Regions from separate parts of the Enterobacter sp. WI-ESBL-E8 genome, predicted to be linked through region 3. Evidence: predicted binding sites of a transcription regulator. Region 3 holds the regulator's gene; each other region holds the start of a gene.
What was found. Region 3 encodes sigma-54, which starts transcription at its own class of promoters, with help from an activator protein. Its sites were predicted from a motif close to GTTGGCACANNTTTCGCTNT; they were not measured.

Region 1 (6,643 bases), 3.3 Mb from region 3:
GGATCTCCAGCGTCAGCGACAGGCGTTACTTTCAGAAGGGGTGCAGGTGTCGGGGTCGGGTCAGATCGATTTGCAGAAGTACCGCTGGGTGTATTGATCCCCCTCTCCCGGAGGAGAGGGGAAACACAATCATTACATCTGAGTCGGTGGGGTTGGCAGGGACGGCTGATTGGTCTGCGGCGCGACCGGCACTTCGGTCTGCTGCACAGGCACAAGGTTCAGGTCGACTTTTGTTCCACCGTTGTTGATCGCTTCCTGGACCGTATCGGTGATAAACACCAGCTTACCGTTGATCGTTACCGCTGCACTCAGCAGGATACGGGCATTAGGCTGCACGTCCGATGGGTTATACGGTAATACGAAGCTAAACGGCGCCTGCTTACCTTCAGTACGGACGGCGCGCTGGGCCACAACCTTCGATGGCGCGTCGGCCAGGGAAGCATCAGACAGCGTCACCGTTAATACCGCATCCGGCGGTAACGCGACTTTCTGTTTAATCCAGATGGTACCGGAAACGTTAGGCTGCTGAATGGATTGCTGTGAAAGGGTATTAATCCCGTTCGGATCGGCTGCTGGTACAGGCACCTGGGCGCTCTTACCGGCACAGGCGGACAACGCCACCGCAATAGCTACACCACTTAGCATGGGCACGAGTTTCATTGAAGTCTCCTTATCATCAATGCACCAGCGGGATCGATCCCATCCGATGTCGTTTCAATCACATAACGTATACAAGTGTGGCACAAATCACTGATTAATGCCTGAAATCGTCCCGATATTCAGATTATTCTACCCATCGGACCACTTTCATTTCTGCGTTATACTCTGCCTATCTTTCGCTACGGCGTTTATTGAGGACAACTATGAGTCAGGCACTGAACAATCTGCTGACATTATTGAATCTGGAAAAAATTGAGGAAGGACTCTTTCGCGGACAGAGCGAAGATTTAGGCTTACGCCAGGTCTTCGGCGGGCAAGTCGTTGGACAAGCGCTGTACGCAGCAAAGGAGACTGTCCCGGCAGACCGTCTGGTGCACTCATTCCACAGCTACTTCTTACGCCCCGGCGACAGCGCAAAACCGATAGTCTATGACGTTGAAGTCCTGAGAGATGGCAACAGCTTCAGCGCGCGCCGCGTCGCGGCTATCCAGAACGGTAAGCCGATCTTTTACATGACGGCCTCTTTCCAGGCTCCAGAACCCGGCTACGAGCACCAGAAAGTGATGCCCCCGGCGCCGTCGCCAGACGAGCTCAAATCAGAGACCGATATCGCCCGTGCGCTGGCGCATCTGCTTCCGCCACAGGTCAAAGAGAAGTTTCTCTGCGATAAGCCGCTTGAGATCCGCCCCGTCGAGTTCCACAACCCGATGAAAGGCCACACCGCGGAACCGAAGCGCCAGGTCTGGATCCGGGCTAACGGTACGGTGTCTGAGGACTTCCACGTGCATCAGTATCTGCTGGGCTATGCGTCAGATTTCAACTTCCTGCCGGTGGCGCTGCAGCCGCACGGCGTCGGGTTTCTCGAAAAAGGGATGCAGGTCGCGACGATCGACCACTCCATGTGGTTCCACCGTCCGTTCAACATGAACGAGTGGCTACTCTACAGCGTGGAGAGTACGTCGGCATCAAGCGCTCGCGGCTTTGTGCGTGGAGAGTTTTATACGCAGGATGGCGTGCTGGTCGCCTCGACGGTGCAGGAAGGGGTGATGCGTAATAGAGGTTGATGTTGCCCTCACCCTGGCCCTCTCCCACGGGGAGAGGGTATACACACTAAAAACGGCAACCGAAGTTGCCGTTTTGCTTTTACCTTGTGCGGCCTGATGCCCTCACCCTGACCCTCTCCCACGGGGAGAGGGAACAAACACTAAAAACGGCAACCGAAGTTGCCGTTTTGCTTTTACCTTAGGCGTTATACGCATTCTCGCCGTGGCTGTTGACGTCCAGACCTTCGCGTTCCTGCTCTTCCGGTACGCGCAGCCCAACCGTCATGTCCGCCAGTTTGTAGCCAATGAAAGCGACAACGGCAGACCACACCACGGTGACAGCAATACTTTCCAGCTGCACCAGCACCTGATGGGCCATGGTGACGCCTTCTGCGTAGCCCACGCCACCCAGCGATTTCGCTGCGAAGATACCGGTCATGATACAGCCGACAATGCCGCACACGCCGTGCACGCCAAACACATCGCAAGGGTCATCAACGCGCAGAATACGCTTCAGCGCCGTCACGCCCCACAGCCCCGCCAGACCCGACACCAGGCCGACCAGCAGCGCGCCACCCACACCAACATAACCACACGCTGGAGTGATACCGACCAGACCGGCAATCGCCCCCGAACAGGCACCCAGCAGAGAAGGTTTACCGCGCACCGCCCACTCGCCAAAGACCCAGGAGAGGATTGCACCCGCCGTGGCCACAACGGTGTTCACGAAGGCCAGCGCGGCGATTTCGTTCGCGGCACTTGCTGAGCCGGCGTTGAAGCCAAACCAGCCAAAGTAGAGGATCGCGGTACCGGTAAAGACCATCGGCAGGTTGTGCGGTTTGAATGCTTCTTTACCGAAGCCCACGCGTTTGCCAATCAGGTATGCGCCAACCAGGCCCGCTACCGCGGCGTTGATGTGCACAACGGTACCGCCCGCGAAGTCCAGCGCGCCGTGCGTTGCCAGCAGACCGCCACCCCAGACCATATGCGCAATCGGCACATAGGAGAGCGTCAGCCAGACCACCACGAAAATCAGGACCGCTGAGAAACGAATACGTTCGGCGAGCGCGCCCACAATCAGCCCGACGGTAATACAGGCGAACGAGCCCTGGAAAGCAACGTGAATATACTGGTAGAAACTGCCCATTAGCGCGGTCAGCTCAATATTTTTCAGCATCACCCAGTCGAAGTTACCAAAGAACGCGTTGCCGGTACCGAAAGCCAGCGAGTAACCGTAAACCACCCACAGCACGCAGACCAGCGCGAACGTTACGGCAACCTGCGTCAGCATGGAGAGAACGTTTTTGCCACGGATCAGACCGCCGTAGAACAGCGCAATGCCCGGAATGGACATGAACAGCACCAGCGCGGTGCTGATCATCATAAAGGCGTTATCGGCTTTGTCTGCCACCGCAGGTGCAGCAGCCAGCGCCAGGCCCGGCAGCAGCGCCAGCGAACCCAGACCCGTTTTAAGTGTTGCTATCTTCATTTTCTCGATCCCTATCACTGTGTGCCAGGCGTTAATTACAGTGCCGCTTCGTCAGATTCGCCGGTACGGATGCGAATGACGCGCTGCAGTTCGGCAACGAAAATTTTGCCGTCGCCAATTTTGCCGGTGTAGGCCGCTTTGCTAATGACATCAATGACTTCATCAAGCTGATCGTCAGCAATCGCGACATCAATTTTTACTTTTGGCAGAAAGTTAACGCTGTATTCCGCCCCGCGATAAAGCTCGGCATGACCCTTCTGACGACCAAAGCCTTTCACTTCGGTGACAGTCAGTCCCTGAATACCCATTGAAGAGAGCGCTTCACGCACGTCTTCGAGTTTGAATGGTTTGATTACAACCGTAACCAGCTTCATAGATCCCCTCCAGTCAGAATTCGGTAATGGCCGCAGCTAACGTAGAAGGTATTGCAAGGGGTGTGCCAGAAATGAAAACCAGAGGGAATAGCGGTGCGATGAGCGTTACGCGCGCCTGCTAAACGCACCGGTGAAAAAAAACGCACCATGCCGGTGCAGGGTGCGTTTCAGTTTTGCACCAACAGGAATGACTGTTAGCGCGTCGCCTCATTTTAGTGCATCAGGCGCTAAGCGACTCTTCATCGCGCACGCTGGCCGCCAGCTCTTCGCCCGCCAGCTGCAGCTGATACATCTGCCAGTAGCGCCCTTTTGCTTCCAGCAGTTCGCGGTGCGTACCGCGCTCAACGGCCTGTCCGCGATGCAGCACCAGAATGGTGTCCGCGTCAACGATGGTCGAAAGTCGGTGAGCAATCACCACCAGCGTCGTATGGTCGCGGACGGCGGCCAGCGCCTGCTGGATGGCCTGCTCGGTGCCGGAGTCAATGCTGGCCGTGGCTTCATCCAGAATCAGTATCTGCGGCGTTTCAATGAGCACCCGCGCCAGCGCCAGGAGCTGCTTTTGTCCTACGGAGAGATTGTTCCCCTGCTCGCCGAGTTTCGTATTGATCCCGTCGCTAAACCCGCGCGCCAGGGCTGCCAGCTGCACTTTCTCCAGCACCTCCCAGACCTGCTCCTGAGAGTAGTCTCGCCCCAGGGTCACGTTGGCGTAGAAGGTATCGGCCAGCACGACCGGATCCTGCTGCACCATCGCAACGCCTTTGCGTAACACACCGTGGCTGAGAGCCGCGAGCGGGCGTCCGTCGAGACGGATTTCCCCCCGGCTGACCGGGTAATACCCCATTAACAGGCTGGCGAGCGTGCTCTTACCGCTGCCGGTATGCCCCACCAGCGCCACGAACCCGCGTGAAGGAACATCAAGCGTGATGTCCTGCAGCACCAGCTGGTCGTCGCGATAGGCAAAGGAGACGTTATCAAAGGCAATGGCCCCGCTTTGCAGAGGACGCTCGTCGTCGCCGTAGGTCTGACGCGGCCTGTCCATCAGCTCGAAAACGCGCTCCCCTGCCACCACGGCCTGCTGAAGCATCGACTGCTGTGTCGTCAGCTCAATCAGGGGTTCGTTAAGGCGGCCAAGGTAGCTGATGAAGGCGTATAAAACGCCAACCTCAATGGTTCCTCGTGTGGTCAGGCCAAAGAGCATCAGCAGCCCGCAAAGCACCAGCGCGGAGAAGAGGCTCAGCAGCGGGCGTAACAGGAACCCATCAAGCCGCAGGGTCTGCATGCGCGCCATATAGTGCGAACGGCTGGCTTCGCCCATCCGCTCGCCAAAACGCGCCTGCTGGCGGAACTGCTGGATGACGCTCATGCCGTTGATCACTTCGTTGAAGCCATCATTGATGTCGGCCAGGTAGGTGCGCACACGACGGACAATCGGCGTGCTGTAGCGTTGATAGATAACCATCACGATCAGCACCGCCGGGAAGATAGTGATTGCCACCAGCGCCATGCGCCAGTCGAGGCTGAACATTGCCACCAGCATCGCGCCAATCAGCGCTGCGCTGCGCAACACGGTTGCCACCACGGTGACGTACAGATCGCGGATCACCTCCGTATCGTTGGTCACCCGCGAAATCACCTGCCCGACCGGCTGAGTATCAAACTCGCTGAGCGGCTGGCGAAGCGCGGCGTCCATCACGTCCGTACGCAGCTGCTGTACAACGCCCACGGCTGCACGGTTGAACAGCAGAGACTGGGCATAGTGCAGCCCTGCCGCAGTCAGCTGTAACCCAACGTAGGCCACGCCTAAGCCCGCCACCAGCCCCAGCGGCAGGTAGCTTTTAGCGACCATATTGTCGATGAAGTAGCTGATGAGCAGCGGGCCGCTCACCTCGGCAATCGCCGCAATCCAGAGTAAAAGCACGGCCACGGAGAGCGGTTTACGCCACGGCGAGCCGTAGGCCAGCAGACGCTTAAGCGTCGGCCACATCGTTCCGAGCTTACGCATGGGTGGCCTCCTCTGCGTGTTCCGGCGCATCGTCCAGCGCCGCTTCAAGCTGCTGATAGCGATACATATCGCGATACCAACCCGGCTGCTCCGCAAGCGTTTCATGCTGCCCGCGCTGGGCAACGTGCCCGTGCTGCAATACCAGTATTTCGCTGGCTTCGGTAAGCGCTGACAAACGATGGGCGCTGATAATCACCGTGCGTCCGTCGCCCCACTGGCGCAGGTTATGCAGGATCTGGTGCTCGGTACGGCCATCCACGGCGGAAAGCGCATCGTCCAGGATCAGGATTTCCGCATTGAGCAATAGCGCGCGGGCAATGGAGATACGCTGTTTTTGCCCGCCGGACAGCATGACGCCCCGCTCCCCGACTTCCGTATCGTAGCCCTGCGGCAGACGCAAAATATCATCATGTACGCTGGCTAACCGCGCCACATGCTCTATCTCTTCCTGCGTTGCCGACGGACGTCCGAGGGCAATGTTGTTCGCCACGGTGTCCGAAAAGAGAAACGGCGTCTGGCTCACCACCGCCAGACGGCCTCGCCACTCATCCAGCACCAGCCGGGTCAGGGGAATATCATGGAAGCGAATATCACCCTGCGTGACGTCAAAGTGGCGCTGGAGCAAAGAGAGCACGGTACTTTTGCCGGCGCCCGTCGGGCCGCAGATGCCGAGCATCTGGCCTGGCTGAAGCGTAAAGCTAACGTTCTCCAGTACCGGATGTTCCGTTTGCGGATAGACAAACTGACGGACGTCGACTTTCATGACGCCGCGCCCTTCCGGTACCGCTTCGCTCCCGTCATTGACCACTGGCGCTTCGGCCAGCATGGCGCGAATGCGGCTATAGGCGGCGCTGCCGCGCTCCACGATGTTAAACATCCAGGCCAGCGCCAGCATCGGCCAGATCATGAGCCCCAGATACATCGCAAAGCTGGTCAGTTGCCCTAGGGTCAACGCGCCCTGCACCACCATCCAGCTTCCGCCGCCAATCGCCAGCAGGTTTGCCATGCCAATCGCGATATAAATCGTCGGGTCAAAACGGGCGTCAATACGCGCGACGCGCATGTTCTTCGCTCC
Region 2 (6,643 bases), 580 kb from region 3:
TCGCTGATGCTGGGCAACCTGCTGAAATCGCCGATGTTCCAGTCCCTGCTGCCGCAGTACGCCACCAAGCTTGGCATCAAAGCGGAAGAGGTGGAGCAGTACTACATCGATAAAGTGCCGCTCAAGCGCGGGTGCGACTATCAGGACGTGCTGAACATGCTGCTGTTTTACGCCAGCCCGAAAGCGTCTTACTGCACCGGGCAGTCGATTAACGTCACCGGCGGGCAGGTAATGTTCTGAGTTCATTCCCCGGTGGCGCTGCGCTTACCGGGGCTACAATCCCCGTAGGCCGGGTAAGGCGCAGCCGCCACCCGGTAGTTAAGGAGCCGATATGGTCACCGCACTCATCACCGTTGCCGCCCTCGCCTGGATCTGCCAGATGGCGTTTGGCGGCTGGCAGATCCACCAGTTTAACCGCGCGTTCGACGCCCTGTGTCAGAAAGGCCGCGTGGGCGTCGGGCGTTCCGGCGGACGCTTCAAACCGCGGGTCGTCGTCGCCGTGGCGCTGGATGAAAATAATAACGTCTGCGATTCGCTCATCATGCGCGGCATGACGGTCTTCGCGCGACCGGTGAAAATCCAGGCGATTAACGGCATTTCGCTGCAGGAATTGCGGCCTGATGTGATCTTTCCCCATGATCCACTCTGTCAGAATGCACTATCATTAGCGCTTAATCTGAAACATGGATAATTTCGTTGTGAAAGCTATAGACTTGCGAAATTATCATTTCGCAACCTAAGGAACGAAGCGCCTATGAAACCTCGTCAGCGGCAGGCGGCCATTCTTGAGCATCTGCAAAAGCAGGGAAAATGCTCGGTAGACGATCTGGCCCACTACTTTGACACCACCGGCACAACAATACGCAAGGATCTGGTATTGCTCGAAAACTCTGGCGCCGTCATTCGAACCTACGGCGGCGTGGTGCTCAATAAGGACGAAGCGGACCCGCCTATCGATCACAAAACGCTGATCAACACCCACCAGAAGGCGCTGATCGCCGAAGCGGCGGTGAAATTTATCCACGATGGCGACTCCATTATCCTTGACGCCGGCAGCACCGTCCTGCAGATGATCCCCCTGCTCAGCCGCTTTAATAACATCACGGTGATGACCAACAGCCTGCACATCGTCAACGCCCTGTCGGAGTTTGACAGCGAACAGACCATCCTGATGCCCGGCGGTACCTTCCGTAAAAAATCCGCATCGTTTCACGGCCAGCTGGCGGAGAACGCCTTCGACCACTTCAGCTTCGATAAACTGTTTATGGGCACCGACGGCATCGACCTGAACGCGGGCGTTACCACCTTCAACGAGGTGTTCAGCGTCAGCAAAGCGATGTGCAACGCCGCGCGGGAAGTGATTCTGATGGCGGACTCGTCGAAGTTTGGCCGCAAAAGCCCCAACATTGTCTGTAGCCTGGAGAGCGTCGACAAGCTGATTACCGACGCGGGTATCGACCCGGCGTTCAAAAAAGCGCTGGAAGAGAAAGGCATCGACGTGATCGTAACCGGAGAGAAAGATGAGTGATTTTCTGTTAAACGCGGGCCGCCAGACCCTGATGCTGGAGCTGCAGGAAGCCAGCCGCCTGCCGGAGCGCCTGGGCGAGGAGTTTGTTCGCGCGGCCAACACCATTATTCACTGCGAAGGAAAGGTGATTGTCTCCGGGATCGGGAAATCCGGCCATATCGGCAAAAAGATCGCCGCGACGCTAGCCAGCACCGGAACGCCTGCTTTCTTCGTGCATCCGGCAGAAGCGCTGCACGGCGATCTGGGGATGATTGAAAGCCGCGACGTGATGCTGTTTATCTCCTACTCCGGCTCGGCGAAAGAGCTGGATCTCATTATTCCGCGCCTGCAGGAAAAGTCGGTCGCTCTGCTGGCGATGACCGGGAAGTCCCGCTCGCCGCTGGCGCTGGCCGCCAAAGCGACGCTGGACATTTCCGTTGAGCGCGAAGCCTGCCCGATGCACCTCGCCCCGACCTCCAGCACCGTTAACACCCTGATGATGGGCGACGCGCTGGCGATGGCGGTGATGCAGGCGCGCGGCTTTAACGAAGAAGATTTTGCCCGTTCGCATCCGGCGGGGGCACTCGGCGCGAGGCTGCTCAATAAAGTGCATCACCTGATGCGCACCGACGATGCCATTCCGCAGGTTAAACTCGACACCAGCGTCATGGACGCGATGCTGGAGCTCAGCCGCACCGGCCTGGGCCTGGTGGCGGTTTGCGACAGCGACGGCTTCGTGAAGGGCGTCTTTACCGACGGCGACCTGCGCCGCTGGCTGGTGGGCGGCGGCAGGCTGGAAGCGCGGGTTTCGGAAGCGATGACCCAGGGCGGGCTAACGCTGAACGCCGAGAGCCGCGCCATTGAGGCCAAAGAGAGTCTGATGAAGCGTAAAATCACCGCCGCGCCGGTGGTGGATGACGCCGGCAGGCTGTGCGGCGCCATTAACCTGCAGGATTTCTACCAGGCCGGGATTATTTAAGTCCCAGACGCTTCGCCAGCCGGTGCAGGTTGGCGACGTCCATCTCCAGCGCCCGCGCGCACGCCGCCCAGCTGCGGTTGTTCTGCTCCAGCGCGCGGGTAATCATCTGGCGCTGGAACGCTTCCGTCGCCTCGCGCAGGTTCTCATTCGCACTCTCTGGCTCACGCTGGACCACCGTCTGTACGGCATCATCATGCAACGCAAAATGACGCGCGTGGATCACCACCTCATCACCCGAACGCGTCGCCCGCGCCAGCACCACCGCGCGGTGAATCGCATGCTCCAGCTCGCGCACGTTGCCCGGCCAGCCGTAGCTCAGCAGATGCGCTCTCGCCCCCGGGCTTAACACCACGCGGGAAAGCCCCATCCTGAGACGGCACTGCTCGCAGAAAAAGCCCGCCAGCAGCAGCACGTCGTCCCCGCGTTCGCGCAACGGCGGCACGGTAAGCGGGAACACGCTCAGGCGGTGGAACAGGTCAGCGCGGAAGTTCCCGGCAAGTACCTCTTCACGCAGGTCGCGGTTCGTCGCCGCCAGCACGCGCACGTCCACTCTGTGGCTGCGGTCATCCCCCACGCGCTGGATATCGCCGTACTGCAACACGCGCAGGAGCTTGGCCTGTAACGACAGGGAAAGCTCACCAATCTCATCCAGAAACAGCGTACCGTTATCGGCCATTTCAAACTTGCCGCTGCGGTTGCTGATGGCCCCGGTAAACGCCCCTTTGACGTGACCAAACAGCTCGCTTTCCGCCACGCTCTCCGGCAGCGCGGCGCAGTTGAGGTACACCAGCGGGTTAACCGCGCGCGGCGAGGCTTCGTGAATGGACTTCGCCACCAGCTCTTTACCGGTGCCGGTTTCACCGAAGATCAGCACGTTCAAATCGGAGGCGGCGACAATCTCAATCTCCTTTTTGAGCTGCGCCATGCCCGGCGAAAGGCCAATCATCTCCGTGTGCGCCACCTGCTCAAACGCCGCCGGGCTGCCGGGAAGAATGTTCTGGCTCTCCAGCTGTTCAATCAGCAGGGCGTTGTTCAGCGCCCCGGCGGCCAGCGCGGCAATCAGGCGCAGCTCTTCGTCGCTGAAGGTGTCGAACTGGTCCGGCGACATGCCGTCGAGCGTCAGTGCCCCAATCAGGTTTTGCCCGGCAAACAGCGGCAGGCCGATGCAGGCATGCACCTTCAGGCTCTCCTGGCCCGGAATAAGCCCGTCGTACGGGTCGGGCAAATCGCTGTCCGCCGGGAAACGCACCACGTCCCCGGCCCGGGCGATGGTCTCCAGCCGCGGATGACCTTCAAGGGCAAAACGCCGCCCGAGAACGTCCCTGGACAGCCCGTCGATAGCCAGCGGAATAAACTGCCGCCCCTCGTAGCGGAGCAGTGCCGAGGCATCGCACGCCAGCACGTGGCGCAGCGTGGAGATCAGCCGCTGAAAGCGGTCCTGATGGCCGATGCCGGTTTGCAGTTCAATGGCGATCTTCGCCAGCACGTCTACGGAAAAGCTCATGTCTGCCTCGCTGTCATTTTGACAATGCATGTTGTCATATTGACTGCAATATGAATAGTCATAATGACTACCCATTAAGAGTCATAAAAATAATAATCCAGTAAAATCAATAAAATAAAAGTTGGCACGCAACTTGATATAAGCAAACCATCTTATTTGAAAAACGCGATATTACGCTGAGGTTGCTATGTCTATTCTGGTTAAAAATAACATTCATTGGGTTGGTCAACGTGACTGGGAAGTACGCGACTTCCACGGGACGGAGTACAAAACGCTGCGCGGCAGCAGCTACAACAGCTATCTCATCCGGGAAGGTAAAAACGTGCTGATCGATACCGTCGATCACAAATTCAGCCGCGAGTTCGTGCAGAACCTGCGCAGCGAAATCGATCTCGACGCCATCGACTACATCATCATCAACCATGCGGAAGAGGACCACGCCGGCGCGCTGACCGAGCTGATGTCTTACATTCCGAACACGCCGATCTACTGCACCACCAACGCCATCGACTCGATCAACGGTCACCACCACCATCCGGAGTGGAATTTCCACACCGTGAAAACCGGTGACACCCTGGATATCGGCAACGGCAAACAGCTGATCTTCGTGGAAACCCCGATGCTGCACTGGCCGGACAGCATGATGACCTATATGACCGGCGACGCGGTGCTGTTCAGCAACGACGCCTTCGGCCAGCACTACTGCGACGAGCGCCTGTTCAACGACGAAGTGGATCAGACCGAACTGTTCGAACAGTGCCAGCGCTACTACGCCAACATCCTGACCCCGTTCAGCCGTCTGGTGACGCCTAAAATCACCGAGATCCTCGGCTTTAACCTGCCGGTGGATATGATTGCCACCTCCCACGGCGTGGTGTGGCGTGAAAACCCAACCCAGATAGTGGAGCTGTACCTGAAATGGGCGGCGGATTATCAGGAAGACCGCATTACGATTTTCTACGACACCATGTCCAACAACACCCGCATGATGGCGGACGCCATTGCCCAGGGCATCAACGAAGTTGATCCTAACGTGGCGGTGAAAATCTTCAACGTGGCGCGCAGCGATAAAAACGAAATCCTCACCAACGTTTTCCGCTCTAAAGGCGTGCTGGTGGGTACCTCCACCATGAACAACGTGATGATGCCGAAAATTGCCGGTCTGGTAGAAGAGATGACCGGCCTGCGCTTCCGTAACAAACGCGCCAGCGCCTTTGGCTCTCACGGCTGGAGCGGCGGCGCGGTAGACCGTCTCTCCACCCGCTTACAGGATGCGGGCTTTGAGATGTCCATGAGCCTGAAGGCCAAGTGGCGCCCGGATATCGACGCCCTGGAGAGCTGCCGCCAGCACGGCCGCGATATTGCCCGTCAGTGGGCGCTTGCACCGCTTCCGGAAGCCGCACCTACCGCAGCCCCAGCGCCTGCAGCGACCGCCTGTGAATCTGCCGCCGCCGATCTCGGCCCACGCATGCAGTGCAGCGTCTGCCAGTGGATCTACGACCCAGAGCTGGGCGAGCCGCTGCAGGACGTTGCGCCAGGCACGCCGTGGAGTGACGTGCCGGACAACTTCCTCTGCCCGGAATGTTCCCTCGGTAAAGACGTCTTTGATGAACTGGGTACGGAGGCAAAATGAATAACGGCATCGTCATCATCGGCTCGGGCTTTGCCGCCCGCCAGCTGGTGAAAAATATCCGCAAACAGGATGCTAACGTGCCGCTGACGGTGATCGCCGCCGACAGCATGGACGAGTACAACAAGCCTGATTTAAGCCACGTCATCAGCCAGAATCAGCGCGCCGAAGATCTCACCCGCCAGACGGCGGGGGAGTTCGCAGAACAGTTCAACCTGCGTCTGTTTCCGTACACCTGGGTCACCGATATCGACGCCGCCGCGCACGTGGTGAAAGCGAAGGAGAAAACCTGGCAGTACGACAAGCTGGTGCTGGCCACGGGAGCCTCTGCGTTCGTGCCGCCGGTTGAAGGCCGCGAGCTGATGATAACGCTCAACAGCCAGCAGGAGTATCAGGCCAGCGAAACCCTGCTGCGCGATGCAAAGCGTGTAATGATTGTCGGCGGTGGGCTGATCGGCACCGAGCTGGCGATGGATTTCTGCCGGGCAGGCAAGGCCATTACCCTGGTTGACCACGCGGCGAGCATTCTGTCGGCGCTGATGCCCGCAGAGGTAAGCAGCCGCCTGCAGCATCGTTTGACCGACATGGGCGTCCATCTGCTGCTCAAATCGCAGCTGCAGAGCCTCGCTAAAACCGAAGGCGGCATTCGCGCATCGCTTGACGGCGGCCGCAGCGTTGAGGTGGATGTCGTGGTTGCCGCGACGGGGCTGCGTCCGGAAACCGCGCTGGCTCACCGTGCCGGCGCGGAAACACAGCGCGGCGTGAAGGTAGATAGCTACCTGCAAACCACGCAGCCCGATATTTACGCGCTGGGGGACTGCGCCGAAATTAACGGTCAGGTGCTGCCCTTTTTACAGCCGATTCAATTAAGTGCGATGTATCTGGCGAAAAACCTGCTCGGCGGCAGCGCGCCGCTGAAATTACCCGCCATGCTGGTTAAAGTCAAAACGCCGGAATTACCGCTGCATCTTGCCGGTGAAACCCAGCGTAAGGATCTGAACTGGCAAATCACCCTCGAGCCGG
Region 3 (6,643 bases):
AGACTGTATACAGTCCAGCCATTCCCGTGCGATGGACCGACGAGTATACCTGAAGAAAGGACTTTTGATGCTTTTAGCAACAGCACTGTTAATAATTGGTTTACTTTTGGTGGTCTACAGTGCTGACCGTTTAGTGTTTGCTGCATCTATCCTGTGTCGCCTGACTGGCGTACCGCCTGTCGTCATCGGGATGACCGTTGTCAGTGTGGGAACGTCACTCCCTGAAATCATCGTCTCTGTCTCGGCATCACTGCACGGCCAGTTAGACCTGGCGGTAGGCACCGCGATTGGCTCCAATATCGTCAACATATTATTGATTTTAGGCCTGGCGGCACTGCTGCATCCATTTCGCGTGCATTCTGATGTTCTGCGCCGTGAATTGCCGCTAATGTTAATCGTAAGCCTGCTGGCAGGATGCGTATTTTATGATGGCGAACTGAGCGTCAGCGACGGGATATTCCTGCTGGCGCTGGCCGTCATTTGGTTGCTGTATAGTGTTAAAATCGCCCGTCTGGCGGAGAAGCAGGGTCAGGATAGCCTCACGCGTGAACAGGTCGCCGAGCTTCCGCGAGAAGGCACGCTGCCTGTTGCCCTGCTCTGGCTTGGCGTTGCGCTGATCATCATGCCGATGGCAACGCGCATGGTCGTGGATAACGCGACGGTGCTGGCGAACTATTTCGCTATGAGTGAACTGACCATTGGCCTGACGGTTATTGCCATCGGCACCAGCCTGCCGGAGCTGGCCACGGCCATTGCGGGGGCACGGAAAGGTGAGGATGACATTGCCATAGGTAATATCATCGGTTCCAATATTTTTAATATCGCCATTGTGATGGGCCTGCCGGCCCTGATTACGCCAGGGCCCTTTAACCCCCTGGCGTTCTCGCGTGATTACGGCGTGATGCTGCTGGTCAGCGTGATATTTGCCCTGCTCTGCTGGCGGCGGCAACGACAGATTGGCAAAGGCGCAGGCGCGCTGTTAACGGGTGGATTTATCGTATGGATGGCGATGCTGTACTGGCTCTCGCCTCTTCTCTCTGGGTAAACGGAAACGCATTATGTCGCAAATAGAATTGCAGCCGGGTTTTGACTTTCAGAAAGCAGGCAAAGACGTTCTGGAGATTGAACGTGAAGGTCTGGCGCAGTTAGATCAGTACATTAATCAGGATTTTAGTCAGGCATGTGAGAAGATATTCTACTGTGCCGGCAAAGTCGTGGTGATGGGGATGGGTAAGTCCGGCCACATTGGACGCAAAATGGCGGCGACGTTTGCCAGCACCGGAACCTCATCCTTTTTTGTCCATCCAGGGGAAGCCGCGCACGGGGACCTGGGTATGGTCACGCCGCAGGATATCGTCATCGCGCTGTCTAACTCCGGTGAGTCAAATGAAATCCTGGCGCTGATCCCGGTACTGAAACGTTTGCAGGTACCGCTTATTTGCATGACCAGCCGTCCGGAAAGTAGCATGGCGCGTGCGGCCGATATTCACCTGTGCGTTAAAGTTCCCAAAGAGGCCTGCCCGCTGGGTCTGGCGCCGACCTCCAGCACCACCGCTGCGCTGGTCATGGGCGATGCGCTCGCCGTCGCGCTGCTGGAAGCCCGCGGTTTTACGCCGGAAGATTTCGCGCTTTCCCACCCGGGTGGCGCGCTGGGGCGCAAGCTGCTGCTTCGGGTTAACGATATTATGCACACCGGCGATGAAATCCCCCACGTCAGTAAAGCGGCCTCCCTGCGCGATGCGCTGCTGGAAATCACCCGTAAGAATTTGGGTATGACAGTCGTGTGCGACGATCTGATGAAAATTCAGGGGATCTTCACCGATGGCGATCTGCGCCGTGTGTTCGACATGGGCGTCGATGTCCGCACGCTGGGCATTGCCGATGTGATGACGCCCGGCGGCATTCGCGTGCGTCCGGGTACGCTGGCAGTGGATGTGCTGAACCTGATGCAGTCCCGTCATATCACCTCCGTTATGGTTGCCGATGGCGACCAGTTGCTGGGTGTGGTACATATGCATGATCTGCTGCGCGCAGGCGTAGTGTAATGAAGGATAAGACAATGAGTAATGCGGGTGCATCCCTTGCAACCTGTTATGGTCCGGTCAGCACCCAGATGATGGCAAAGGCGGAGAATATTCGCCTGCTGATTCTGGATGTGGATGGGGTTCTCTCCGATGGCCTGATTTATATGGGCAATAACGGTGAAGAGCTAAAAGCGTTTAACGTTCGCGACGGCTACGGTATCCGCTGTGCGCTGACCTCGGGTATCGAGGTTGCTATCATCACCGGGCGGAAAGCTAAACTGGTAGAAGACCGCTGTGAAACCTTAGGCATTACCCATTTGTATCAGGGTCAATCCGATAAGATGGCGGCATTCAATGATTTAGTGGGTAAACTGGCCATCGCCCCGGAAAACGTGGCCTATGTCGGGGACGATCTGATTGACTGGCCAGTGATGGCTGAGGTCGGGCTGAGTATTGCCGTTGCCGATGCGCATCCGCTGCTGATCCCGCGCGCGGACTACGTTACCCACATCAACGGTGGCCGTGGTGCCGTCCGTGAAGTCTGCGATCTGCTCCTGCTGGCGCAGGGCAAGCTTGATGAGGCCAAAGGGCAATCGATATGAGTAAAACCAGACGTTGGATTATCATTTTGCTTTCGCTTGTCGCACTGGTATTGATTGGCGTGAACCTTGCCGATCGCGACGATACGCAAACGGAAGCGATCAACACTAACGATCCAACTTATAAAAGCGATCACAGCGACACCGTGGTCTATAGCCCGGAAGGCGCGCTGAACTATCGCCTGATTGCCCAGCATGTTGAATATTTTTCAGATGACGGTATTTCGTGGTTTACCCAGCCTGTCATGACCACGTTTGATAAAGACAAAGTGCCGACGTGGTCAATTAAGTCAGATCGGGCAAAACTAACAAATGACCGTATGCTTTATCTGTATGGCCACGTTGAAGTCAACGCCCTGACCGCTGACTCGCAACTGCGAAAAATTACGACGGATAATGCCCAGATCAACCTGGTGACCCAGGACGTGACGTCGCAGGATCTGGTCACACTGTATGGCACAACATTTAATTCCAGCGGTTTAAGAATGCGCGGGAACTTACGCAGCAAAAACGCCGAGCTGATTGAAAAGGTTAGAACCTCCTATGAAATTCAAAACAAACAAACTCAGCCTTAAAGTAATTATCGCCAGCGCGATGCTGGCAACCAGTCTCCCCGCGCTTGCTGTAACGGGCGATACCGACCAGCCGATTCATATCGAGTCCGACACCCAGTCTCTCGATATGCAGGGCAACGTCGTCACCTTTACAGGTAACGTCGTCATGACCCAGGGCACCATTAAAATTAACGCTGACAAAGTGGTCGTTACCCGTCCGGGTGGCGAGCAGGGCAAAGAGATTATCGATGGCTATGGTAATCCGGCAACTTTCTACCAGATGCAGGACAACGGCAAGCCGGTGAAGGGTCACGCCACGCATATGCACTATGAGCTGGCGAAAGACCTGGTCATCCTGACCGGGAATGCGTATCTGGAACAGCTGGACAGCAACATTACCGGCGACCAGATCACCTATCTGGTTAAAGAGCAAAAAATGCAGGCCTCCAGCGAGAAAGGCAAACGCGTGACCACCGTACTGGTTCCGTCGCAGCTGCAGGACAAAGGCAAAGGCCAAGCCCCGGCACAGAAGAAGAGTAACTAATTCGTTATGGCAACATTAACTGCAAAAAACCTCGCGAAGGCCTATAAGGGCCGCCGTGTCGTAGAAGATGTCAGTCTGACCGTCAACTCCGGCGAAATTGTGGGCCTGCTTGGCCCTAACGGTGCGGGTAAAACCACAACCTTCTACATGGTCGTTGGCATTGTGCCGCGCGATGCCGGCAACATTGTCATTGACGATGAAGACATCAGCCTTCTGCCGCTGCACGCGCGCGCGCGCCGCGGGATCGGCTATCTGCCGCAGGAAGCTTCCATTTTCCGTCGTCTTAGCGTTTACGATAACCTGATGGCGGTCCTGCAGATTCGTAACGATCTGACCAGCGAGCAGCGTCAGGATCGTGCCAACGAGCTGATGGAAGAGTTCCACATTGAGCATCTGCGTGACAGCCTCGGCCAGGCGCTCTCCGGGGGGGAACGTCGCCGCGTTGAGATCGCGCGTGCGCTGGCCGCAAACCCGAAATTTATCCTTCTGGATGAACCCTTTGCGGGCGTTGACCCCATCTCCGTTATCGACATTAAACGTATCATTGAGCACCTGCGTGACAGCGGGCTTGGCGTATTGATCACCGACCACAACGTGCGCGAAACGCTGGCCGTGTGTGAACGCGCGTATATTGTGAGCCAGGGCAATCTGATCGCCCACGGTACGCCGCAACAGATCCTCGAAGACGATCATGTTAAGCGCGTCTATCTTGGGGAAGACTTCAGACTCTGATAGGGTAGAGGTAATGTAACGCCGAACCGGAGAAAAATGCTCTGAACATGAAGCAAGGTTTGCAATTAAGGCTCAGCCAACAACTGGCGATGACGCCGCAGCTACAGCAGGCAATTCGCCTGTTGCAACTGTCCACGTTAGAACTTCAGCAGGAGCTCCAGCAGGCGCTGGACAGTAATCCCCTGCTGGAACAAACCGATCTTCATGACGAGGTAGAAACCCAGCAGTCGCAGGATACAGAAACGCTCGACACCGCAGATGCACTCGAACAAAAAGAGATGCCGGACGAGCTTCCGCTGGATGCCAGCTGGGATGAAATCTACACCGCCGGAACCCCTTCGGGTACGCGTGCAGACTACCAGGACGATGAGCTACCGGTCTATCAGGGAGAAACCACCCAGTCGCTTCAGGACTACCTGATGTGGCAGGTCGAGCTGACCCCCTTCTCCGACACCGATCGTGCAATTGCCACGTCCATTGTTGATGCCGTTGATGATACGGGCTATTTAACCGTCACGCTGGACGATATCCTCGAAAGCATGGGCGACGATGAGATTGAGCTTGAGGAAGTAGAAGCCGTACTCAAGCGCATCCAGCGTTTCGACCCGGTAGGTGTGGCTGCAAAAGATCTGCGCGACTGCCTGCTGATCCAGCTTTCTCAGTTCAGCAAAGAGACGCCATGGCTCGATGAGGCGCGCGTCATCATCAGCGATCATCTGGATCTGTTGGCTAACCACGATTTCCGCAGCCTGATGCGGGTCACGCGCCTGAAAGAAGACGTGCTGAAAGAAGCGGTGAATCTGATCCAGTCGCTCGATCCGCGCCCCGGTCAGTCGATCCAGACCAGCGAACCCGAGTACGTGATCCCGGATGTGCTGGTCAGAAAACACAATGACCGCTGGGTCGTTGAACTGAACTCTGACAGCATCCCTCGCCTGCAAATCAACCAGCAGTATGCCTCCATGTGCACCAGCGTGCGTAACGATTCCGACAATCAATATATTCGTAGCAATTTGCAGGAAGCGCGATGGTTGATCAAAAGTCTGGAGAGCCGAAATGATACGCTGCTACGCGTTAGCCGCTGCATTGTCGAACAGCAGCAGGCTTTCTTTGAGCAGGGCGAAGAGTATATGAAACCGATGGTGCTGGCGGATATCGCTCAGGCCGTCGAGATGCATGAATCAACCATTTCCCGTGTAACCACGCAGAAGTATCTGCACAGTCCGCGCGGTATTTTTGAGCTTAAGTATTTCTTCTCCAGCCACGTGAATACCGAGGGCGGCGGCGAAGCGTCGTCAACGGCGATTCGTGCCCTGGTGAAGAAGTTGATCGCCGCGGAGAACCCCGCGAAGCCACTAAGTGACAGTAAGTTAACCACCATGCTGTCCGATCAGGGTATTATGGTGGCACGTCGTACTGTTGCGAAGTATCGAGAGTCTTTATCCATTCCGCCGTCCAACCAGCGTAAACAGCTGGTCTGACACAACCGATAAGGAAGACACTATGCAGCTCAACATCACTGGACAAAACGTCGAAATTACTGAGGCTTTACGCGACTTTGTGAACACGAAGTTTGCCAAACTCGAGCAGTATTTCGAAAGGATCAACCAGGTCTATATTGTGTTGAAAGTGGAGAAAGTGACTCATATCTCGGATGCCACCCTGCATGTTAACGGGGGTGAACTCCATGCCAGTGCGGAAGGGCAAGACATGTACGCGGCTATCGACGGCTTGATTGATAAGCTTGCGCGACAGCTCAATAAACATAAAGATAAACTGAAACAACACTAATTGTCCGGGCAGTTAACGGGTGCAGGACGGCCTGTTGTGAAACACAACAGGCCATTTGTACAGTTAGCGCTTAGGTGAAATTATGATGAACAACGATTCCGCTCTTCAACTGAGCAATGTCCTTAACCAGGAATGTACCCGCAGTGCTGTTCACTGCCAGAGCAAAAAACGTGCGCTGGAGATCATCAGTGAACTGGCCGCAAAACAGCTGGGCCTGCCGCCGCAGGTGGTGTTCGAAGCGATCCTGACCCGTGAAAAAATGGGCAGTACCGGTATCGGCAACGGCATCGCGATCCCGCACGGCAAACTGGAAGAGGATACCCTGCGCGCCGTCGGTGTGTTTGTGCAGCTTGAAACACCTATCGCCTTCGATGCCATTGATAACCAGCCCGTCGATCT

Region 1: the regulator sigma-54 is predicted to act here: its motif matches at 3,617-3,636, upstream of glnK (P-II family nitrogen regulator).
Region 2: the regulator sigma-54 is predicted to act here: its motif matches at 4,111-4,130, upstream of norV (anaerobic nitric oxide reductase flavorubredoxin).

Annotation. Positions count from the first base shown of each region.
Region 1 is NZ_JBRWXJ010000001.1:1,117,313-1,123,955, reverse strand. It holds gene ACWHWP_RS05330 (MGMT family protein) at 1-97, shown strand, start outside; gene ACWHWP_RS05325 (YbaY family lipoprotein) at 133-660, opposite strand; gene tesB (acyl-CoA thioesterase II) at 864-1,724, shown strand; gene amtB (ammonium transporter AmtB) at 1,903-3,192, opposite strand; gene glnK (P-II family nitrogen regulator) at 3,228-3,566, opposite strand; gene ACWHWP_RS05305 (SmdB family multidrug efflux ABC transporter permease/ATP-binding protein) at 3,787-5,568, opposite strand; gene ACWHWP_RS05300 (SmdA family multidrug ABC transporter permease/ATP-binding protein) at 5,561-6,643, opposite strand, start outside.
Region 2 is NZ_JBRWXJ010000001.1:3,877,205-3,883,847, forward strand. It holds gene srlD (sorbitol-6-phosphate dehydrogenase) at 1-240, shown strand, start outside; gene gutM (transcriptional regulator GutM) at 332-691, shown strand; gene srlR (glucitol operon DNA-binding transcriptional repressor SrlR) at 755-1,528, shown strand; gene gutQ (arabinose-5-phosphate isomerase GutQ) at 1,521-2,486, shown strand; gene norR (nitric oxide reductase transcriptional regulator NorR) at 2,479-3,990, opposite strand; gene norV (anaerobic nitric oxide reductase flavorubredoxin) at 4,178-5,623, shown strand; gene norW (NADH:flavorubredoxin reductase NorW) at 5,620-6,643, shown strand, end outside.
Region 3 is NZ_JBRWXJ010000001.1:4,453,185-4,459,827, forward strand. It holds gene ACWHWP_RS21210 (calcium/sodium antiporter) at 68-1,045, shown strand; gene kdsD (arabinose-5-phosphate isomerase KdsD) at 1,059-2,045, shown strand; gene kdsC (3-deoxy-manno-octulosonate-8-phosphatase KdsC) at 2,060-2,626, shown strand; gene lptC (LPS export ABC transporter periplasmic protein LptC) at 2,623-3,198, shown strand; gene lptA (lipopolysaccharide ABC transporter substrate-binding protein LptA) at 3,167-3,721, shown strand; gene lptB (LPS export ABC transporter ATP-binding protein) at 3,728-4,453, shown strand; gene rpoN (RNA polymerase factor sigma-54) at 4,501-5,934, shown strand; gene hpf (ribosome hibernation promoting factor) at 5,957-6,244, shown strand; gene ptsN (PTS IIA-like nitrogen regulatory protein PtsN) at 6,327-6,643, shown strand, end outside.